Regions from separate parts of the Bacillus swezeyi genome, predicted to be linked through region 1. Evidence: riboswitches for the same ligand, from Rfam matches in the RefSeq annotation. Region 1 holds a riboswitch; the other holds the start of a gene.
The links. A riboswitch is a leader RNA that binds a small molecule or an ion and turns the genes downstream of it on or off. The one in region 1 is predicted to bind cobalamin.

Region 2: it holds a riboswitch for cobalamin, as region 1 does, so the genes downstream of both, metE (5-methyltetrahydropteroyltriglutamate--homocysteine S-methyltransferase) here and RBH91_RS18445 (ABC transporter substrate-binding protein) in region 1, are expected to answer to the same signal.

The regions. Positions count from the first base shown of each region.
Region 1 is NZ_CP133085.1:3,679,817-3,690,380, forward strand. It holds gene liaG (LiaG family protein) at 1-682, opposite strand, end outside; gene liaH (stress responsive protein LiaH) at 788-1,471, opposite strand; gene RBH91_RS18420 (protein liaI) at 1,491-1,880, opposite strand; gene RBH91_RS18425 (pectinesterase family protein) at 2,051-3,004, opposite strand; gene RBH91_RS18430 (cob(I)yrinic acid a,c-diamide adenosyltransferase) at 3,122-3,691, opposite strand; gene RBH91_RS18435 (ABC transporter ATP-binding protein) at 3,688-5,076, opposite strand; gene RBH91_RS18440 (FecCD family ABC transporter permease) at 5,060-6,133, opposite strand; gene RBH91_RS18445 (ABC transporter substrate-binding protein) at 6,096-7,046, opposite strand; cobalamin riboswitch at 7,161-7,328, opposite strand; gene RBH91_RS18450 (GntR family transcriptional regulator) at 7,500-7,646, shown strand; gene RBH91_RS18455 (FCD domain-containing protein) at 7,701-7,934, shown strand; gene RBH91_RS18460 (SDR family NAD(P)-dependent oxidoreductase) at 8,120-8,911, shown strand; gene RBH91_RS18465 (glycoside hydrolase family 28 protein) at 8,947-10,257, opposite strand; gene RBH91_RS18470 (UxaA family hydrolase) at 10,272-10,564, opposite strand, start outside.
Region 2 is NZ_CP133085.1:1,622,629-1,629,388, reverse strand. It holds gene RBH91_RS08065 (S8 family peptidase) at 244-1,197, shown strand; cobalamin riboswitch at 1,339-1,528, shown strand; gene metE (5-methyltetrahydropteroyltriglutamate--homocysteine S-methyltransferase) at 1,679-3,967, shown strand; gene RBH91_RS08055 (DUF5082 domain-containing protein) at 4,175-4,489, shown strand; gene RBH91_RS08050 (hypothetical protein) at 4,486-5,229, shown strand; gene RBH91_RS08045 (histidine phosphatase family protein) at 5,292-5,924, opposite strand; gene RBH91_RS08040 (guanine deaminase) at 6,073-6,543, shown strand; gene RBH91_RS08035 (hypothetical protein) at 6,602-6,760, opposite strand, start outside.

The DNA.
Region 1 (10,564 bases):
GTTTCGCATTTCCCGATGTCTGCTTGATGCTCAATGGGTCATTGAGCGCTGAAAAAGAAGCCTTCAAATTGCCTGAAGTCTGCTTGATGTTAAGCTTCCCGGTCACATCTTCAAGCTTTGTATTTCCTGATGTTGAGCGAATGTCCGCCTCCGCTGTGCGGACGTCTTTCAAGCGAATATTTCCCGATGTCCCTTTGACCTCAAGCTGTTCCGCCTGGAGCTGATTCACTTTTTGGCTGCCGCTTCCCGAGCTTAAGGCTACCTTTTTTAAATGCAAATGACCGCCTGATATGTTCACATTCCCGCTTCCTGATGTGATCGACAGGTCATCTTTGTATTCATAAGGGATTCTGACAATCAGTTCATTTTTTTGAAAAAAGAAGAACTGGAAAGGCTTCGGGTGTACGGACAGCTGAAGGGTATCTCCCTTTTCTGATGATTCAAGGCGGGCATTGCCTGACAGCTCAGCATCTATATCATCACGCTGTTCAGCTTTGATGTTTACCGTTATGCTTTTTGCACTGATGTCGATTTTGTTGACCTTCTTCGGTGAAGCGCTGGCTGTATGGGCTGATTCTTGATTGAAGCCAATGAATGAAAAACCGCGCACACCATCATAAATGAAGCAGGCGAGAATCACAATGCCAGCGATGATCAGCAGTTTTCCTAACGTTTTTTTCATGTGTTTAATCCTTTCGCCAAGTAAGTGTATGCTCCTTATTATAAGGAAAGTTTCCTTTGAAAGAAATTAAAAATTGCAGAAGGGGCCCGTTAAGCCCCTTTCTGATTATTCATTTCCGGCTGATGTTTGTTTTTCCAAGCCGACCTTTTGAGTGCGCATTTTTTCGAGCTCTTCTTCGACCTCTTTCGCATATTCAAGACGGCTGTATGAGCTCCCTGATCCCGCGGATATTTCAGCATAGCTGTTCACCTTAGCTTCCATTTCTTCAATCCGGGTTTCCATTCTCATAAACTCGCGGTACGCGCTTTCGTTATCGATTTTATTAAAGGAAGCATTCATATGTTCTTTTGCTTTTACCGCGTTAGCCCGTGCGATTAATGCATGTTTTCTGTCTTTTATGTCACGCAATTTGACTTCGAGCGTTTGCAGCTGCTCTTTTAATTCAGCAAGCTGCTTTTTCGCATGCTGATAAGCTTCTTGATATTCCGATGCTTTTTCTTCAAAATACTTCATTTCGGAAAGAGCCTTTTTGGCAAGCTCTTCTTCACCAGCATCAAAAGCAAGCTGTGCCTGGTTTCTGCGTTTGACGGCCAGTTTTTCAGCCTCCTCATGCTTCCCTTTGAAACTTTGTTCAATCGTCTGCTGTTTGACAATCGTATGCTTGGCCTTTGCAATATCGCTTTCCATATCGCGTACGTATTGATTCAGCATCACCCGCGGGTTTTCAATTTTATCCAATCCTTCATTAACTGATGCAACAAACATGTCTCTTATTCTTTTGAACGGCATGATTGATTCCTCCCTGTGTTTATTTATTCTTTTTCAAAAAGTCTTCCCACTCCGCATCAAAGCCGGTATCATATGATGCAGCGGAAGGCTCGGTTTTCTCTGAATAATAGATGCTTTCTTCTTGTTTTCCATCTTGCTTCATCATCTTCCAGCCGAAATAAACCATGGCGGCGGCAAGTGCGATGCCGATCAGAAAAGGAAGAGATCCTCCCAAAAACATGATGCCGATGATGGTCAGGATGACAGCGGCAAACTGACGGCCTTCTTTCCACTTTTTAATGCCGTAATAGATAAGCACAGCTCCAATTGCGCCTGTGATCAATCCGCCAAAATGGCCTCCCCCGAAAAACAGCGAGATGCCAAACAGGATCAGAAAAAAGCCGATGACTGATTTTCCATTTATCTTCATGCTTGCTCCTCCTTTCTTGTTCATGTATTCACTATAGTCAATTTCAGGCTTCGACAAAACGAGTCACAGATTGATTTTATTGTAAGACCAGAGTCGTAGGGCGGATAAGACCGCCAAATCAATGAAGACCGCTCTTTACTGAGAAAGAGCGGTCTTCATTGTTTGGTGAGCTATTGTTCAATTTTCGGATTCCAGCCGTCCAGAACATTTTCAATGGTCCAGTTTTCCGCCTCCTGATCTGACATCTGTCTTCTCGCCTCATGAAAAACCGCCCCCGGCCCCGTATTCCGATATTCATACAATCTGGCATCGGCAGCCGAGAAGCCCGACATATCCGTCCACCCTTCAGGTTGAATGTGAGCGCCGAGAGAACAATTATGATATAAAACGCTGGCGATGGCGTCAGGGTCTCCTCCCGGATGCCACGGACGGCCGAGATAAACCGTCCCGTCAGCTGCATCGCTTGTCAGCCTGCAATTTGTGATGAAAAAGCCGAACGGTTTCGTTATTTGGGTACTGGCGGCTGTCACATAGCCGTTATTGGTGGCGGAGCCGCGATCTGCGCTATGAATCCGGCAGTTTTCAAAAACCGCTCTCGCTCCTCCAAAAATAAAATCGACATCCCCTTCTATATAGCATTGATCAAAATATTGTGCGCCATCATTAACAAATAGTGTATCCTGCCTGCCGATAAATCTGGAATGTTTAAAAATCATTCGGTTTCCCTTCGCATAGACCGCCACTGCCTGAGTTCCAGTCGTATCTACTTTCGTTCGGTCAAACGAATTTTCAAATGTCAGGTTTTCCGCTTCAAAATCATCCGCATAAATAAACACACTGGCGCTTCCGCTCGTTCCGTACCTACCTCCCCCTTCCTTTTCTTTCCCCGCATAATTGTCATAAGTAATGACGGTGTCGTTTTTGTTTTCGCCAATCAGCTTGACAAACGGCTTTGTCGCAGGAATCCGAACCACTTCTTTATAAATGCCTTTCTTAATCAAAATCTCCTTTTTTTCATGACTGTACTCCGGCAAAGCATCGACAGCCTCCTGAACGGTTTTAAATTCGCCATCCCCATCTTTTGACACCGTCAGCCTGACCGCGGCTTTTTCGCGATTGATCATCCGTATTCCCCCTTTTTTGTTGAAAGCGCTTACTTAAAATTACGACAAAAAGCCGTTTTCCCCTGCCGGAAAACAGCTTGATGTAATAGATCGACAAAATTGCAGGGAATCAGCAGCCTACCGTTTACTTTTAAAAACAATGGCGCTTCTTTCATATTCAACATCTTTGATGTTCAATCTGAAATTAATGACCCTGGCAGCGGCAAACAAATAATCTGACAGCCTGTTTAAATAGCGGAGCGGCACATCGCGAATTTCCGCTTTTTTCATCAGTGCCACCGTCAGACGCTCCGCACGGCGCGCAACGGTTCTGGCAGCGTGCATATATGCCGCGGCCTTGGAGCCGCCCGGAAGAATGAACTTTTCAAGCTCAGGCGCTTCCTCACTGTATATATCAATTCGCTCTTCCAAAAATGCAACGGCTTCTTCCTTCAGCTTGGCATTCCCTTTTGGAGAGATGTAAGCCAAATCGCTGCCACAGTCAAACAGCTCATGCTGAATCTTGAAAAGCTCGCTTTTGACATCACTGAAACGTTCGCCGTCTTCAAGTTCGGCAAGCACAATGCCGATGAAACTGTTCAGTTCATCGATCGTTCCATAGCATTCGACACGGGCATCATCTTTATCAACACGGCCGCCGATGACATGTGTCTTCCCTTTATCACCTGTTTTCGTGTACAGCTTCACTGTTCGCTCCCCTTTCTCATCGCTTCTTTTATGCAATCATAAACGCTTTGGCTGATCAAAGAGCCAAGCGGCTCCGTTTTTAAAGCGCCGTCAAATTCGGCGCCGCTTCCGTCAGCGGCAATCAGTACACTGTCTGTGTGATGTACTGCCGGAAGCGGCCGGCCGGCTGTCTGCTCTTCTGCGAGCGCGGCGGCTTTTGCTTCCGAAACGGTTACTAAAGCCTGGACCAATGCCTTTTCCGACAGCTTTCCGTTCACCATCACCCAAACGGTAATGCCTTCTTCGTCCGGACATGCCATTACCGCGGTAAAAAGAGAAACAGCTCCTATAGAAAGTGACCGAAAAACCGCCTGTTCAGGTTTTACCGCCGTCAATGCGGCACAGGCTGAAGAAAGGTTGATTCCTTTTGCAGCGAGAAAATCGCACAGGTGACCAGGCTGCTCCTCTTTGGATGCATAACGGCTGATCAATGTCCTTTTCCAGCCGATACCGGCTCCGATCTGAGAAGAGGCCAGTACTTTAAGCGGCCGCTCTGTCTCCAAGAAGAGGCCCTCAGAACGCGCTTCAATAAGTAATGCAAATGGAACTGCTTCATCTGTTTTTTCGGCTCTTTCGGGCTCAATCATGATCTGCGGCCTTGACCGTTCCCGATGAAATAAATGCTTGACCGTTGTCTCATAGACTTCATTCACCTTTTGCTCTTGAATCACTTCATCCGTCGTGTGCAGCGCTTCAACCCCGCCGTTTTTCATCATCAGAAGCCTGTCGCAGTATAAGCTTGCAATGTTTAAGTCGTGAAATACAGAAACAACTGCAAGGCCCTTCTCAATCGACAGTGACTTGATCAGATCGAGGAGCTGCTTTTGATAGGATAAATCTAAAAAATTAGTCGGTTCATCCAGAAGCAGAATATCAGGCTCTTGGGCCAAGGCCTGAGCCAAGTAAACGCGCTGCTGCTCTCCCCCGCTCAGTTCATGAATCGCGTGATCGGCAAACTGAATGACCCCCGTCTCCTCCATCACTTTTCTTGCAATCTCTTCGTCGCGCTCGGCAGATTGTCTGAATATGCCTTTTTGATATGGGTAGCGGCCAAATAAAACCGTTTCTTTGACGGAAAAGCTAAAAGCCTGATCCGTTTTTTGAGGAAGCGTAGCCGCCAGTCTAGCCAAAGCTTTAGGTGAATACGACTCCAGCCGTTTTCCGGCTAAATGTATCGAACCCTCCGCCTGTTTCAGCGTTCCGTTGATCAAACGCAAAAGCGTCGTTTTCCCGCTTCCATTCGGACCGATGATCCCGAAAAATTCTCCTTTTGCAACTGAAAAATTGATGTGTTTCACGATATCTTTCCGGCCGTATCCACCTGAAAGATTACGAACGTCCAACATTGTGAATTCCTCCACGCTGCCGGCGAATCAAAATAAATCCGAATACCGGCGCTCCTATTAAGGCTGTTATGATCCCGATCGGCAGTTCAGACGGCTCGATAATCGTACGTGCCGTCAAATCAGCAAGCACCAGAAATCCGGCGCCGTTGAGGATGGAAAGCGGCAGCAAATGTCTGTGATCTGTTCCCCATATCAGGCGGATGATGTGGGGAACAACAAGACCGACAAATCCGATCGTGCCCGATACAGCAACGGCTGCCCCGGTTAAAACAGATCCGGAGATGAGTACGGCGATCTTTCTCGATTCCACATTGACGCCGAGCAGCTTGGCTTTTGCCTCTCCATATGTCATCACATTTAATTCTCTTGCATTCAGCAATAAACCGACAATTCCGCACAGAAAAAACGGCAAAAACAGAAAAATATAGCTCCAGCCTCTCATCGACACGCTGCCAAGCAGCCAATGAACGATCGGTTTTAAATCATCGCCCGTCAGTGCAATCATTAAAGAAATAAGCGCACCCAAAAAAGAACTGAAGATAATCCCGGTTAAAATCAATGCAGACAGCGTCAGTGACGGGTGGACGAGCCGGGCAAACAGCAAAACCATAAAAATCACGGCAACAGCTGCGGCGACACTCAGAAACGGAAGTGTGAAACTTCCGATAACCGGGAGCTGAATTCCGAAAAACAGAGTAACGACGGCTCCCACGGCCGCTCCCGATGAAATGCCCAGCGTATATGGATCTGCGAGCGGGTTTTTCAAAAGCCCCTGAAATCCGGCGCCCGCCGCAGCCAGCGCCGCACCGACGAGCGCAGCCAAAATCACCCTCGGAAGCCTGATTTTCATAATGATGTTCGCTTCTGTCGGATCAGGCTCTATCCCTTGAATACCGAACAATTCATGCAAAAAAACCTTGATAATAGAAGGAATGGGAATCTCCAAAGATCCGATAGAGATTCCCATAAGAATAGAGGCCGACAAAAATATCAAACTGGCGAGATATGCCGCAAAGCGGTTATTTCTTAAAAACGTCAGGGTAAATGTTTTCCGCAAGCTCTTCGACCCCTTTGATCAGCCGCGGTCCCGGACGGGTCACAAGGTCAGGATCCACGTCGTATACTTCGTTATTTTGAATTGCTTTTACATTGCTCCAGCCGCTACGTTTTTTGATCTCGTCGACAGATGTGGCGCCGTTTGTTGTCACGATCACATCAGGATTCAGCTTGACGATCGATTCCTCTGTCATCTTGGCCCAGCCTTCCTGTTCTGAAGCGGCATTTTTCGCATGGATCGCTTCCAGCATTTCATTCATGAAGGTGCCTTTTCCGGTCGTATAAATGTCAGGGGCGGGAGAAACTTCGACAAATACCTTTTTTTGCTCGCTTTCAGAAATCCTTTCAGCTTTTTCTTTAATAGCGGCAAGATCTGATTTCATGCTCTTCACAAGGTCTCCGGCCTCCTGCTTCGCACCGGTCGCCTCTCCAATCATATTGATCGACTGGTACGTTTCCTCAAAGGACGTCGCATCATTGACCGTTACCACCGGAATCCCGGCATCGCGCAGCTGTTTCAACCCTTCTTCAGCACTCTGCATCGATGAAGCATGGGCCAGTACCAGATCGGGATTTAGTGAGATAATTTTTTCCGTATTAAATTCCATGCCGCCAATTTTTTCAACATCCTTCACTTCTTTTGGATATGTATCAAAATCCGTCACACCGACGACTTTTTTGCCCAGGCCGAGGGCATATGTAATCTCGGTATTGCTCGGCATCAAAGAGACAATTTTCTGCGGTTCTTTTTCAATCTTGATTTCTTTTCCTGAAGCATCCTTTACTTCAGCCGGAAACGCTTCAGTTGTTTTTTCCTGTTTTTGCTGCTGTGCCGGCGCTTCCGCTGATCCGCAGCCGGCCAGGACACCAGCGGCCAAAAGCAGTGAAAGCAACAAACCTGCAAACTTCTTCATCTTGCTTCCTCCTCGGGATAAAATAAAAAACATCTCTACTCAGTAAAGATGCAGCAAACAATGAACGGACAAAAAATGTGCACATCGCTTACACCGCATCTGTCCTCGCAGACTACGCGCGTCATCATCCAGGCAGGCATTCTGGCTCTTGATCATCGCTTTCAGGCGCTTGTTTAGCATCCGGTTCGCTCCCAATGACAGCGGCGGGACCGCGCCGGGTTTTCACCGGCTTCCCCTTTTAAGCTGCTTCCAGGAAGCAGCACCTTTCTGACTCATTCGTATCCTAATTTCTGAATTATTATACTATAATCGGATCAGGCTTGTATACGAGATTTGAAAAAGGGTGTTTTCAAACGAATTCGCAATAGCAATTACGATATATCGCATAGCCGATACCGAAAAATTTCACTTCTCAAATCAGTCTTTCAGCAAATTCAATCAAGCGCTGGATTGTTGACGGGACGCTTGAGCCCCGTCGAAAAAGTCACAGACTTCGATCCCGCCGAAGCGATCGGCGTCAGCCGCACCCCTGTCAGGGAAGCACTCCTGCTTTTGGAATCTCAAGGCTTTGTTAAAACAAAAATTACGATCATGCGCTGACGATCTATCCGCCGTTCGCTCAGCTCCAGGTCTTGGCGGCAACGCTCTTGGCGCGTGAAGATTTATCCAGAGCCGAATTCAATTGCAGCCGAATATGAAGATGTACTCAAAGAGGGAAGGAAGCATGATGCGGCAGGGCTTGACGAACAGTTTCACAATCTGATTACAGAAACATCCAAAAATCCGTACATCCTTCAGTTTTCAGCCGTTCTTCTTTTTCAATCATTCCGCCAGTCCAAAATGGCAATATGGGAAATGGCTGCCGCATTCGAAAAAACGATCCGCTAAAGGCGGCTGAAGTCATGAAAAAAATGGGCTCCGTCCGATGGATGATATTCATAAAGCATTAAAAGAAAGAGAACAATAGGCTTGCCAACCTTTCTGAAGCACGATTTTCGACCACACCGTCCGGCTGCGCTATACTGGTATTGGACGCTTTTTCATCATACACTTTTAACAAGGATTGATTTTAGATGGATTTGAAACTGCAAAACAAACTCGTTTTAGTCACAGGTTCTACGGCAGGGATAGGAAAAGCGACGGCCGAAGCCTTTCTTGCCGAAGGTGCAGAGGTGATCGTAAACGGACGGACGGAAGAGAAAGTCCAGTCCGTTGTTGAGGAGCTTTCCCGATATGGGACTGTTCACGGAATCGCCGCTGATTTATCTGCCCCAAAAGAAAGCCGGACATTCGCAGAAAAAGCCGAACAAATCGGGGAGCTTGATGTTCTCGTCAACAACATGGGGTTTTTCGAAGTGAAGGAATTTGCGGATGTCACAGACGAAGAGTGGCTCAAATATTTTGAAGTGAACGTCTTAAGCGCCGTCCGCCTTTGCCGCGCCTTTTTGCCGAACATGCTGAAGCGGAACGAAGGAAGGATTCTTAATTTGGCGAGTGAAGCCGGCATCAAGCCGCTACCACAGATGATTCCTTATTCCATGACGAAAACCGCTTTGATCAGTTTATCAAGAGGTTTGGCGGAAATGACAAAAGGGACAAATGTGACCGTCAATTCGGTTCTTCCGGGGCCTACCTGGACCGAAGGCGTCGCCAATTATATGGAAGGGGCAGCCGCTGCGGAGGAAACCGATTTAGACACATTTGTCAAAGATTATTTCAAAGTGAATGAGCCGACTTCTTTAATTCAGCGCTATGCTAAACCGGAAGAAGTGGCCAGCACAATCGTCTATCTCGCCTCTGGGAAAGCTGCGGCCATCAATGGCTCGGCTCAAAGGGTGGAAGGCGGGATTATCCGCTCTATCTAACAAAAATCCTCTGCTTATCGGCAGAGGATTTCTGTTTATTGTTCAGATGAATCATAGCGCTTCCCGTTAATATAAAGATTTAAAAAAACAGGATCTTTCACATTCTTCAATTCCATCGGAATCTCGACGCCGTCAATCTTAGAATCGGTCACCTTCAGCCCGGTAACCGGTGAATGGTCATATGCCAAAACCCGAATTCCGTATTGTCCGCCGGTGCTTTTCAGCTGATCCACTTCAATGTCGCGGACGACCGGTTTAAAGTTTCCGGCATCTCCTTCTTCATATTCCATATCAATGGCAATCACTTCCCGTTTCAGGCTTTTTACAACGTTTTTGTAAAAATAAATGTTTTCGAGAATGCCTCCGCGCACTGAATTCGTTTTAATGCGGAGAGCCCTGTCCAGATTCGGACTGTCCATGAGATTGCCTTCGGCAAATATGTTTTTTACACCGCCCGAAATTTCGCTGCCAATCGTTACGCCTCCGTGGCCGTCTTTCATTTCATTATTCTCAATGACGATGTTTTCCGCCGGTATGTTGATCCTCCGGCCATCGGCATTTCTTCCTGATTTGACGGCAATACAATCGTCGCCATTATCAAAATGGCAATGCTTAATCACCACATTTTTGCACGATTCGGGATTGACTCCATCGGTGTTGGGCCCATGTCCGACCACCTTGACGCCGTCTACGGTCACATTCTCGCAAAGCACGGGATGAACCTGCCACATCGGCGAATTCAGCACGGTAACATCCTTGATCAAAATATTTTGGCAGCGGTACGGCTGAATAAAGTTCGGCCTTAAATAATGGCCTTTTCCAAACCGCCGCTCTTCAACCGGCACATTCCGCTCCGCCATCTCAAAGAGGGCATCGCGGTCTTTTTCCTGTGAAGGCTGGCCGTTTGTTCCCCGCTTCCACGGCCACCAATGCTCTTCATCCCCTTGGCCGTCCAGCGTTCCTTTGCCTGTCAGCGCAATATTTTCGGCTTCGTAAGCATAGATAAGCGGTGAATAATTATAAAGTTCAACTCCTTCAAATCTCGTGAGAACAACGGGAAGGTAATCGTCCGGATTTGGGCTGAACTTGATGGCGGCTCCCTGTTCGATATGCAGTTCTACATTGCTTTTCAGCCTGAGCGCTCCGGAACGAAACACGCCTTTTGGCACAATCGCTGTTCCGCCGCCTGCTTGATAAGCTTCATCGATCGCCTGCTGAATTGCCGCCGTTGAATCCGCCTTACCGCTGGCATCCGCTCCGAACTCAGTGACATCAAAATGGCGGTTTGGAAAAACGGGAACGGTGATCTGCCTTAAGATCTCCTCTTTTTTTCTATTCAGAGTCAAGTCTGACTCCCTCCTTACAATGTGACGCCTGTTTTAAAGATTGCCAGTTCTCTGAAATCGTTTTTTTCATTGTTCAGCTGTTTGCCGCTTGCCACTTCAAGCAGAAAATCGATCAGTTCCTTCAGAATGCCCTCTTCAGAAAGGTCTTCGAGCACCCTGCCTGCATTAAAGTCGATCCAATGGCGCTTCGTTTCATACATGTTTGTATTTGTCGACATTTTCATCGTCGGCACAAACGTGCCAAAAGGCGTGCCCCTGCCTGTCGTAAACAGGACGATTTGACATCCTGCGGCAGCCAGCGCAGATG
Region 2 (6,760 bases), 2.1 Mb from region 1:
GAGGAAATCAACTCTCATGGATCTAGTTATTCTTTCATCTCTTTTACCATTCGGCTCAGGTCTTATTGCTTACAATAACAGCATCATTTCCTATTATTCGACTTTCCTCACCTATTCTCTATTTTTTAGATTTTTCATAAAATTCATACAAATGAACCTTTTTTTAGCAAAATAAATGTTTTAAAATATAATCACGCACCTTGTAACCCATCTAAAGCAGCACAAAACAAGGAGGGCTTTGAAATGCAAATGCGATTAATTCCTTATGTCACTGACGCGAAGCTGATGGACGTGAATGAACTGCCGGAAGGAATCGATGCGATTAAGGCACCGGAGCTGTGGTCACAAGGTTTTAAAGGAAAAGATGTCACTGTGGCAGTGCTTGATACAGGCTGTGACGCAACCCATCCTGATTTAGCGGATAGAATTATCGGAGGCAAAAACTTCACTGACGATGACAACGGAAAAGAAGATCAGTTTAATGATTATAATGGACATGGCACCCATGTTGCGGGTACGATTGCTGCCAATGACAAAAACGGCGGGATTTCCGGTGTTGCCCCTGAGGCAAACCTTTTAATCGTTAAGGTGCTCGGCGGAGAAGACGGAAGCGGTGCATATGAATGGATTATCAACGGCATCAATTATGCCGTTGAACAAAAAGCGGACATCATTTCAATGTCGCTTGGCGGACCGGCCGATGTTCCCGAATTGAAAGAAGCTGTGGCAAATGCCGTCAATAGCGGTGTTCTCGTCGTCTGTGCAGCCGGAAATGAAGGCGACGGAAATGACCGTACAGAGGAATATTCATATCCGGCCGCGTACAATGAAGTGATTGCTGTCGGCTCTGTATCGCTGACGCGAGAATCGTCTGAATTTTCAAACGCCAATAAGGAAATAGATCTCGTCGCACCAGGCGAAGAAATCTTATCAACATTGCCTGGTCAGCAATACGGGAAGTTAACCGGAACGTCGATGGCTACTCCTCATGCCAGCGGCGCGCTTGCTCTTATAAAATCAATGGAAGAGGACGCATTTAAACGAAAACTGACAGAGCCGGAACTATACGCTCAGCTGATCCGCAGGACTCTTCCTCTCGATTATTCAAAGGCGCTGATCGGAAACGGATTTTTATATTTGACAGCTCCTGAGATTTTAGCTGAAAAGGCTGGCGAAACAAAACTTCTTTCCCTTTAACAACCGGAGCCGCCGACATTGGTCGGCGGCTTTTTCATGATGTCGGATAATTCCCGGCTGATAATGAAGAATCTTTTTAATAGTAAGAATTCAAAAATTATTTTGACTAAAAGAACATGAGGGTATATAATCTACTAAACAATTTCAACACTAGGAACACGGTAATCTAATGCGAGGTTAGATTTTAAAAGGGAAGATTGGTGAAAATCCAACGCGGTCCCGCCACTGTAAATGAGTAGGTTATTTCAAAAAACCCACTGTTTCTATATGGGAAGGGTGAAATAACTGTTGATCCACGAGCCAGGAGACCTGCCTGTTCTGATGCACCATATACCTACGGTCGATAGGAGGTGTTCGAGTTGACGTAACAATAGGCTACGTTTATTTCTCGTTCGCAAAAATGCTGTATTAGGCATTCACCTTCAATCTGTCCGGAGAGTGAGTGTCTTTTTTTATTGAACATTAAAAGGAGGATACCTGAATGACAAATGTGAAAACAAGCAGCTTGGGATTTCCAAGAATCGGCTTGAACAGGGAATGGAAAAAATCGCTTGAGGCTTATTGGAAAGGAAAAACAGATCGCGAGACCTTTCTGAAAGAAATCGACGAACAATTTTTTGCAGCGCTCAAAACTCAGCTTGATCAGCAAATCGATATCATACCGGTTTCAGACTTTACGTTCTATGACCATGTTCTTGACACGGCGGTTATGTTCAACTGGATTCCTGAAAGATTCAAGGATTTAAACGACCCGTTGGATACTTATTTTGCAATGGCAAGAGGAACAAAAGAAGCTGTATCTTGCGAAATGACGAAATGGTTCAACACAAACTATCACTACATCGTCCCTGAATACGAAAAAAATGCACAATACCGCTTAACAAAAAACAAACCGCTTGAAGATTATAAGAAAGCAAAAACGGCATTGGGCGTGGAAACGAAGCCCGTCATTCTTGGGCTCTACACTTTTGTAGCGCTGGCAAAAGGCTACGAGACACAAGACATCAAAGACATTTATCAGCAAATGATCCCGCTTTACACCCAACTTCTAAAAGAGCTTGAACAGGAAGGCGTCAAATGGGTGCAAATTGACGAACCCGCTCTTGTCACGGCTTCACCTGCTGAAGCAGCCGCTGCAAAAGAAATCTATGAGAAGATTAAAGATAACGTGTCAGGGCTGAATGTACTTCTGCAAACATACTTTGATTCAGTCGATGCCTATAAAGAACTGATTTCGTTTCCTGTTGAAGGAATCGGACTTGATTTCGTTCATGACAAAGGCAAAAACCTCGAGCACCTGAAAGCGCACGGCTTCCCGAAAGATAAAGTGCTTGCCGCGGGCATTTTAGACGGACGAAACATTTGGAAAGCCAATCTTGAAGAGCGTCTTGATTGGACGGCCGAGCTGATAAGCGGACTCGGGGCCAGCGAAATCTGGATTCAGCCTTCAAACAGCCTGCTCCATGTTCCGGTAGCAAAGCACCCTGAAGAACAGCTTGCCGATGATTTGATCAACGGTTTATCCTTCGCTAAGGAAAAGCTTTCAGAGCTTACGCTTCTGAAGGAAGGCTTAGTTTCCGGGAAAGCGGCCGTACAAAGCCAGATCAATGATGCAAACGAACACCTTCAAGCTCTAAAACGATACGGCGCCGCGACCAATACAGCTTTTGCCGAAGAACGAGACAAACTGACTGAGGAAGACTTTGCCCGTCTGACGGCATTTGAAGAAAGACTGCGGATTCAAAATGAATCTCTCGGCCTTCCTGTTCTGCCGACAACGACGATCGGAAGCTTCCCGCAAACCGCTGAAGTGCGAAGCGCACGGCAAAAGTGGCGGAAACAAGAATGGTCAGACGAACAATACAGGTCGTTTATTAAAGAGGAAACAAAAAGATGGATTGACATTCAGGAAGACATCGGGCTTGATGTCCTTGTGCACGGAGAATTCGAACGGACTGACATGGTTGAATATTTCGGTGAAAAGCTTGGGGGATTCGCTTTTACCAAATACGCCTGGGTTCAGTCTTACGGCTCCCGCTGCGTCCGTCCGCCTGTGATCTATGGGGATGTTGAATTTAAAGAGCCGATGACGGTAAAAGAAACGGTTTATGCGCAGTCATTGACTTCTAAAAAAGTAAAGGGCATGCTGACAGGACCTGTGACGATTTTAAACTGGTCATTTGCCCGCTATGATCTGCCGAGAAAAGAAATCGCCTTCCAAATCGCGCATGCCCTTCGCAAAGAGGTCGAAGCGCTTGAAAAAGCCGGAATCCAAATCATCCAAGTCGATGAGCCTGCATTAAGGGAAGGCCTTCCGCTGAAAGAACGGGATTGGAATGAGTATCTCACATGGGCTGCCGAAGCTTTCAGACTGTCCACTTCATCTGTTCAAGACACAACGCAGATTCACACACATATGTGCTACAGCAACTTTGAAGATATCGTGGATACGATTGAAGACTTGGACGCAGACGTCATTACGATCGAACACAGCAGAAGCCACGGCGGATTCCTTGATTATCTTGAACAGCATCCTTATTTAAAAGGGCTCGGGCTCGGCGTTTATGATATTCACAGTCCGCGCGTCCCTCCTACTGAAGAAATGCTGACAATCATTGAGGATGCGCTGAAAGTTTGCCCGGCTGACCGTTTTTGGGTCAATCCTGATTGCGGATTAAAAACGAGACAGCCTGAAGAAACGATCGCCGCATTAAAAAACATGGTCGAAGCCGCTAAACAAGCAAGGGATAAACTGGCTCAGACTGTTTAATTTCACAAAAAATTCAGGAGGGAACCATCCGAATGAACGGATGGTTCTTTTTCTTGCCTGCCGCCCTGTTTAGATCAAAAGAACCATTATCCAAAGTCTGTTCAGCGAAAAAACATTAAGACTTTTGATTCATTCGTACGATTTTCTTCCGGATTCTTTTCTTTTAACATATTCATAGTAGATGATGGAAGGGAAGGAAAATATGTAGTGATTGACGATGGAAATGCCCAAGAACGGGAATTAAGAAGAAAAGCATACCAAGAAGACATTCATTCTCTTCAACATTATGTGAGAGATTTGAATTCTGCCATAGCTGAGCTGAGACAGGAAAGCTCCTGCATTCTCAAAGCTCATCAAATGTATATCAATGGCTGGCGGGGGCAGGCACGGAAAATGTATGATGCACTTTTGGATGATCTTGACCGCGCGGAATCTCGTGTGTATGACAAGCTGAGAATCATTAAACAGCAAGCTGCCGAGGAGATCGAACGGCTTCAGCTGGAAGCCGAGAAGCCGATATGAGCATTCGACTGAATGTAAATGATTTACATGCTCTCGCCCGCCAATTTCGCCATTCACATCAGAAAATCAGTGATCTGATGCATCTTTTGCATCGTCACCTTCATGTCCTGCTCTCAAGTGTGAAAGCAGCGAAAACAAGTGATATCGATCAGGCTCAAACCGAAATGGAATATGAACTGAAAGGATTTTTGCATACGCTTGATGACCTGGAGCATTTGCTCCGCTATACTGAAACCCATATAAAAAAAACAGATCAAATGCTTGCCGACCGGCTTTTTCAGAATGGAGGGCACCTTGCCGGCTACCCGCCCATCATGTCGTTTTTGGCGGCTTCCAAAAGCTCCGCTGACGGCTTTAAAATGACGGCGTCGCTTTTGTCTGAACCGTTGATTTTAATGAAACAATTGAAAGAAAACGGGCTGTCAGGCCTGTTCACGGGAAACAGGAAGGCCTTATATATCCAGTTTGATGATCATGGAAAAGAGCGGCTGTGGTCTGTACGGCGCCTGTTAAGCCGCAACATCGCGGGGAACCTTTGCCTTTTGGCTTATCAGCAGGTTGCAAAAGGCCCTCTCTCCTATACGGCTTTCACGTTTGCCAAAAAAGCTGCTGTAGCGGCCCTGTCCGATCTCAAAACCGTATGTCTTCACGAAAACCAAAAAAACGCCGCCGCCATCCTGGCAAGCTTCAGCGAGAAAGCAAAACAGGAGCAGAATGGCGTCAATCATTCCCATACATAATAAAAGCCTGACCCTGGGGTCAGGCTTTATGTCTTTATCCATCCACAGGAGCAAGTACAGCACTACCAAATGACATTCGTCTGTTTGATTCGATGCTCCCCGTCTCCTTCTTTTAAAATGACTGCGCTTCCTTCTTCAGATATGCTGACAACTGCAAGCGCTGTATCATGGACATAGCTTGAGTTCCATAATTCACGAATCGGCCGCTTCTTAACAATATTCAAGAGCATCAAGATAAAAACAGAATGGCTGACAAGGAGAACATTCCCTTCCTTGTGCTTCTGGAGAATGAGAGTAAGCGCTTGTCTGACCCGCCTTTCAAAGTCCTGAAAACTCTCCCCTCCATTCGGCATGTACTGTTCAGGCGTTTGAAAATAGGCTTCCAGCATGGCAGGATCATGTTGTTTGATTTCGTCATATGTTTTTCCTTCCCAAGAGCCTAGGCCGATTTCTTTAAAGATATCGTCTTGAACGAAGGAAATGGAGCGGCCCTTTAGAATCGCCCGGGCAGAATCAACGGCGCGCCCGCTTGTGCTGACATAAGCCGCTTGAAATTGAACATCTTTCAGCTTTTCGCCGAGCGCCTTCGCATTTGCTAAACCGAGCGCTGTTAGATCGGAATTCTCCCAGCCTTGCATTCTCTTTTCAATATTCCACTCCGTCTGGCCGTGTCTTGCAATGTACAAGGTAAGCAAACAATCCTCTCCCGTCCTTATGATACTAGCATTTATTGTATTCGATCAACGTCTTCGGATCAAATATAAAGAATATTCTGAACTACGTTTGTTTTACGGGAACCATCAGCTATAATAAAAAGGCAAGACAACCAAGGAGGATACAGACATGAATCACGAAACATTCTTACAGCGCGCAATCGACCTTGCAGTTGAAAGCGTGAAATCAGGAACAGGGGGGCCTTTTGGCGCTGTGATTGTCAAGGGCGGCAAAATCATTGCCGAAGGAAAAAACAATGTGACAACCAGCAATGATCCAACTGCACATGCAGAAGTGACGGCCATTCGGCTTGCCTGTGAAGCACTTGGCGATTACCAGCTTGACGACTGCATTTTGTATACAAGCTGTGAACCTTGTCCGATGTGTTTAGGGGCGATATACTGGGCGAGGCCGAAAGAAATATATTTTGCCGCAAAGCATTCTGATGCAGCATCAGCAGGCTTTGACGATACTTTTATTTATGAAGAAATCATGAAAAAACGAAGCGAACGAAACATTCCTTTTTATAAAATGGAGCTTCAGGATAAACTGGAGCCTTTCCTCACGTGGGAAAACACGGATAATAAAATAGAGTATTGATAAAGGAGCTTCCTTTTTTCGGGAAGCTCCTTTTAATTTACAAAGTTTCCGATGCCGATCATTCTTTATACCAATCAAGTTTTTGATCTTCGGCTTCAAAATCCAGACTTTCCACTTTCCCATCCTTTTGGATCTCAAGCCTTACGGTTTTGCCTTTCAATTTTTCGGGCGCCTCGGCTATATCTCTTTCATAACCGGATGCTTTCTGATACGTTTT